2 regions of the Bacillus sp. ISL-39 genome follow, and region 2 is predicted to be linked to the other one. Evidence: predicted binding sites of a transcription regulator. Region 2 holds the regulator's gene; the other holds the start of a gene.

Region 1 (3,136 bases), on a different contig from region 2:
GCCAGCCATTATCCGTGATATTTTGTATGCTCGGACTGCGGTTTGCCCTGCTGTCTTCAGCTGAATCCATAATGAACCAGACAGAAGGAACAATGAGACAAACAGCAATCCTCCCAAAATGCCATAACCATTCAACAAGCTGAACAAATTGCCTTCATAGCCATTGGCACCGATCAATAATCCACGGTACAGATTGGCGAAGGTGACACCGAATAAGAAGGCGATCAAAAAGCTGCCGGTGAAGAAGCCCCATTTACACGCTGCCTGCCATAGCGGGTTGTCGTCCTTATGCATGAATTCAAGTCCGATGGCCCGAATGAACAAAGCAATCAGCACCAGGAACAACGGCGTATACAAAAAGCTGAACATGTCCGCGTAGACAGCCGGGAAGGCCGCAAATGTCGCTCCTCCAGCTGTTATCAGCCAGACCTCATTCCCGCCCCAGAAAGGTCCGACCGCCTCCTGGAGCTGGTTACGCTCCTGGCGGTTTTTAGCGATGAACGGGAACAGCATCCCGGTCCCAAGGGTGTATCCATCGAGGATAAAATAAACCGTCCAAATCAATCCCCACAAACCGAACCAAATGATTGCAAGTGTATCATGAGACATGTTTCACGCCTCCTCCAAGGCCATATTTAACCTCTGATTCCGGACCTTTTTTCGCATATTTGATGATCAAATAGACATCTGCTATCAATAAAACTGTGTAAAAAATGACGAGAGCTGCCAAGGAGAAGATCACCTGGGACAACGCGATTGGCGACACACCCTCAGATGTCTTCATCAATCCGTACACAACCCATGGCTGTCGTCCCGCCTCTGCTACCATCCAGCCGGCATTAATCGCCAGATACGGCAGCAGTACAGAATATAGGACCAGTTTCAAGTATTTTGGTGAGTTCTCCAGTTTGTTTTTCCGATAAAGGTACAAGCCGTACCAGGAAACAGCCAGGAAAAAGACTCCTAGAGCGACCATTACCCTGAACGCGTAAAAGACCAGTTCCACGTTAGGCCGTTCATCCTTGGGAATGTCTTTCAAACCAGTGACTTTCCCATCAAAGGAGTTGGTGTAGAAGAAGCTGCCCAATTTCGGAATGCTGATTGCCTCAAAAGCATTGCGCTCGTTTTCCTGATCGGGAATCTGGATAAGATGGAATGGCATGTCCTTTTGTGTCTCCCAGACTGCCTCCATAGCCGCTCCTTTTGCCGGCTGCATTTTAGCAGCGAAAACACCGGACTGGTGCCCGATGATTGGTGTGAGAGTCGCAGAAAACAAGGCCATGGCAAGACCGTACTTGAATGACTTTTTATAAAATGCCGTTTCGTTTTTCCTGAGCAGGTGGTAAGCACTGATGGCCATCATGAAAAACGCCCCCACAATATAGGCACTTACAACAGTATGTACGAACATATACCAGGCATAAGGATTAGTGACGAGCTCCCTGAAGCTGTTCAATTCGACTCGGCCATTGTTAAGAACATAGCCGACCGGGTTTTGCATGAAGCCATTGGCAGTAATGATCCAGAGAGCAGAAATATTCGTACCGAGAGCGACCATCCAGATCGAAAATGCCCGCAGTTTTGGTGAAAACTTATCTTTTCCGAACAGCCAGATGCCCATGAAGGTGGATTCAAGGAAAAAGGCGACCAGAGCTTCAATCGCGAGCGGCGACCCGAAAATATCGCCCATATACTTCGAGTATTCGGACCAGTTCGTGCCAAATTGAAATTCCATCGTAATGCCGGTAATCACACCAAGCACAAAGTTGATCGCGAACAGTTTTCCCCAATAATCAGCCATTCGCTTATACGTCTGGTCCAGGGTGCGTGCATACTTTGTCTCCATGATGGCAACGAGAATGACTAAACCAATCGTTAATGGGACAAATAAAAAATGATAAAAAACAGTCACAGCAAACTGGATCCGGCTTAATATCAGGACCTCATCCATCTTTGATACCTCCCTATTTATTATTTGTGAAATTTTTAACATAATCTCAATTCTATTTTAAAAAAACTTTGTGAGTGATATCGGAGATTTTTGTTGAGAATTTGTGACATTTTTATCCATCAATTGTGATGCTGGTCACAGACAAACAAGAATAACGTATCGCCTTGGTCAGTCACGACAAGCGCTGGAGCTTGACATAAAAACAGGCCCTGATTATCAGGACCTGCACGCATTAAATATTTCCTATATTTGATGGGTCTGTACTGACTCCTTGCTGGCCCGGCACCCAGTTCGCCGGCACACCTTTTCCTGTTTGTTTTGCATACTCGAAAGCCTGCAGCATCCTTACGTGCTCAGGAAGGTTGCGGCCGACATTTCCGGGATAAGTAAGCTTCGCTCTGATAATGCCACCGGGGTCGATGAAAACTGAAGTCCTGAAGCAGGCTCCAGTTGTCACATCTAGAACACGGTAAGCACGGCTGATTACCTGCGTCCTGTCGCTTACCATTGGATACGTAACATTTTTCAAAGAAGGAGAAGTCTCTTTAAAAACCTTGTGTGAATAAGCACTGTCAGTGCTGATTGCCAGCAATTCAGCACCCAGCGCTTTTATATAAGGGTATACAGCGGCGACCGCCGCCAGCTCTGTCGGTCAAACAAAGGTAAAATTACTTGGGTAGAAAAATAAGATGACCCACTTTCCCCGATAATCCTCAAGATTAATCTTCTTTATGTCACCATTGATCAATGCATCAGCTGTAAAAAGCGGGGCCTGGTCATCCCGGTTCGCACAAAAAACAGTCGGACATTCAACCAAATCCTCAGCGTACAATTTTTCATCCATTGCAGCCGCCCTCCTTTATTTAAATTTGTATCTATACAATCATATGCAGCTGATTTCTTATATTTCAGGTTCCAACAGGAAAAACTAGATTGAACAAGAAAGGAGGGTTCATGAATGAGCAGAGGCAAAGGGTTCAACCACAAGAAAAAAGGCCATCCAGGAGACCTGCCCTCAGGCGCATTAAAACCAAAGCGTCCTGAAACAGAGGCGCAGGAAGATGAGGAATTCCTAGTCGTCCAGGAGGCGTTCAAAAACCGTGTAGAGGAAGACGAAGCATAAATAATGGCTGGACCTGGCAAATAATAGCCGGGTTCTTTTTTTATTGAAACCTTTTTCCAGAG
Region 2 (3,136 bases):
TAATGCGATCTCCTAGTGGCTTGATCAAGTGAAACAACCTCCTCAAATTATATGTAGATTATTTTTTATTAGCACTCGCCTCAATAGAGTGCTAACACAATTTATATAATAATGAATCTCCATTTTTTTTGCAAGCGTGAAGCCTAATTTTTTTATAAATTTTAGCATTTAAATCCAGCCTCTTTCCCTTCGACAGCATGTACTATTTTTCGCATATCCGTGGGAAGCCCGGCTAAAAAAGACCACCATAAAGAGTATGCCAGTTCACAGGAATTTTAACCAAAATATTCACGAGACACCCTGATATTTGAACTTTCCCGATGATTACTAGTAAAATGGATAGATAGCATTCTTATAATTGCTTTTATGGCATACACATAGACCGATCCGAATAGAAGGAGATTATCATATTGAAAAAGGAATACTGGTACGTCATTATCGCCTATATCGCCATGCAGCTTTCAAGCTTGATCGGTATCCCGATTGTTGCCTTTATCGGAGCCGCAATGGGAAAAAGCCTGGAGGAAATGGAGACCCTTTCGATTCCCTACTGGCTCGTGATCAGCTTTTCGCTGACACTTGTGATTGTGCTCCTGCTCCTAAGGAAGGAACGCCGGACAGGCGCCGACCTGCGTGATGCTTCATCACCGGCAAGCTCAGCTGTCTGGGCATTCGCAGGTGTATTCCTTGCTCTGTTCGCCCAATCGATTGCTGCAAGCATCGAGAACATGCTTGGGATCGAAATGGGCTCGGAGAATACACAGGAAATCATCAAGCTGATTGAAATGTTCCCGATTGTCATTTTGGTCAGTTCGATTATCGGCCCAATTTTAGAAGAAATCGTCTTCCGAAAAATCATTTTCGGCAGCCTGCATAAGAAAATGAATTTCTTTTTCGCCGGACTGATCAGCTCCGTCATTTTCGCGCTTGCGCATATGGAGCCGGAGCACGTGATCCTGTACTCAGCAATGGGGTTCACCTTTGCTTTCCTTTATGTAAAAACAAAGCGGATCATCGTGCCTATCATTGCCCATGTTACAATGAATACGATGGTTGTACTGATTCAATCCGTATTTAGGGAAGACATTGAGAGAATGATAAAAGAAGCAGAGAAAATTCAAAGCTTTATTGGGGGATTTTAAGTTATGAAGCAATCGCCTATATTTTCAGGCATTGTCTACATCTTGTTAGGCAGCTTATTCACCTATTTCGCCATCCAGAATGTAAATGAGACAGGCTGGGGATTCTTCAGCTATTTGCTTGTAGCCCTTGCCACGTTCGACTTTGGCTCTGGCATCAGGATGATCATGTTCCATTTCAAACTGAAGAATATACAGAAAAAATAGCTCCTTCATCGTGAAGGAGCTGTTTTTTATTCTACCGATTCAGTTGTTTCAGTATCTGTTGGATAATGTTTTAAGAAATAAATCAATGACTGCAGTTCAACCGCCAAATCAATGTGATGAATCCTGATGGACGCCGGCACATTCAGTCTCGCTGGCGTGAAATTAAGGATTCCCTTGATATTCGCCTGCACCAATCGGTCTGTTATCGGCTGTGCTACTGCTGAAGGAACAGTCAGGATTGCGACCTGGATTCCTTCCTCGACGACAACCTTGTCCAGGTCATCCATATGATATACTGCTACGTCGCCAATCTTCGTGCCGACCTTGTCAGGGTCAACATCAAAGGCTATCTCAATCTTCGTGTTATTGTTTTTGGAAAAATTATAATTCAAAAACGCTGTTCCCAGATTCCCGACTCCAATCAAGGCTACCTTCGTCAGTTCATCCTGATCAAGTGTCTTTCGGAAGAAAGTCAGCAGGTAATTCACATTGTACCCGTACCCTTTTTTACCCAAAGCTCCAAAGTAGGAAAAATCCCTTCGGATAGTCGCTGAATCCACTTTTACCGCTTCACTTAATTCCGCGGATGACACCCTTTGCTTCCCTGAAGAATGCAAGTTCAATAAGAACCGGTAATATAGTGGCAAACGTTTTGCGGTTGCCTGCGGAATCTTCATAGCATCATTCGTCATTCTCCATCCTCCACCCTCTGTCCGTATTTCTATCTCAACTTTTCTTCTCTCTTGAAATCACCGTTTTTACCGCCGGTTTTTTCAACAAGATATGTCTTGCCGATCACCATGCCCTTATCTGCGGCCTTGCACATATCATAAACAGTCAGCGCACATGCTGAAGCTGCTGTTAGCGCTTCCATTTCCACACCTGTATTCCCTTTTGTTTTTACAGCTGCGGCGATGTTCAAAATATAGTCATTTTCATTTTGCTCCCAATCGAATGAAAGGTCAATGCCTGTCAATGGAATCGGGTGGCACATCGGGATGATTTCAGACGTCTTCTTCGCTGCCATGATGCCTGCTACCTGCGCGACAGCAAGTACATCCCCTTTTTTCATTTTATTTTCAGTGATTCTCACATATATATCTTCGTTCACGGTTATGCTTGAATGGGCGACTGCCGTACGGACCGTCTCTGGTTTTTCGCTGACATCGACCATCTTCGCTCTGCCCTCTTCGTTAAAATGCGTAAATTCTGCCATAATAAAGCTCCTTTCTACCAAATGATACACTATTTTGTCAAACTTGTGTGTGAACTTTGTTTCAATGTTCTCAATAATATAGCGGAATTTTAATACCATGGGACCTATAGCAGGGCGCACATATTGCCGTGCCTATATTATTGGGTTACACTATCTCTAAGGCAATAGAGGTGAAAAATAATGATATTATTACAAGTTAATCAGCTATCAAAATATTTTGCTGCTGATCTTATTTTATCGAATATAAAGTTTGAAATACAGACTAATGACCGAGTAGCGCTTGTCGGCCGGAACGGGGCAGGAAAATCAACCCTGCTGAAAATCATCGCCGGGTACGAATCACATGACGGCGGTGAGATCATCCGGCCAAAAGGTACGACAATTGGCTATCTGGCCCAAAATACAGGGCTTGAATCCGAGAAAAGCATCTGGGATGAAATGCTGGGTGTTTTTGATCATCTGCACAACATGGAAAAAGACTTGCGCCGGCTGGAGGAAAAAATGTCGGATCCTGGAATCCTGTCTAATCAGACAGAATACGACAGAGTCCTCAAAGAGTATGACTTGCTGCAGG

The links. Region 2 encodes Rex, which represses fermentation and respiration genes when NADH is low (regulators of the CRP and FNR family bind a similar motif). Its sites were predicted from a motif close to TTGTGAAATATTTCACAA; they were not measured.
Region 1: the regulator Rex is predicted to act here: its motif matches at 1,976-1,993, upstream of J7E37_RS07210 (cytochrome ubiquinol oxidase subunit I).

What each region holds. Positions count from the first base shown of each region.
Region 1 is NZ_JAGGQM010000005.1:235,845-238,980, forward strand. Features, by position in the region: gene cydB (cytochrome d ubiquinol oxidase subunit II) at 1-609, opposite strand, end outside; gene J7E37_RS07210 (cytochrome ubiquinol oxidase subunit I) at 599-1,951, opposite strand; gene J7E37_RS07215 (peroxiredoxin) at 2,184-2,795, opposite strand; gene J7E37_RS07225 (hypothetical protein) at 2,910-3,074, shown strand.
Region 2 is NZ_JAGGQM010000015.1:42,785-45,920, forward strand. Features, by position in the region: gene groES (co-chaperone GroES) at 1-28, opposite strand, end outside; gene J7E37_RS13085 (CPBP family intramembrane glutamic endopeptidase) at 411-1,142, shown strand; gene J7E37_RS13090 (YdiK family protein) at 1,146-1,346, shown strand; gene J7E37_RS13095 (redox-sensing transcriptional repressor Rex) at 1,373-2,038, opposite strand; gene moaC (cyclic pyranopterin monophosphate synthase MoaC) at 2,068-2,562, opposite strand; gene J7E37_RS13105 (ABC-F family ATP-binding cassette domain-containing protein) at 2,743-3,136, shown strand, end outside.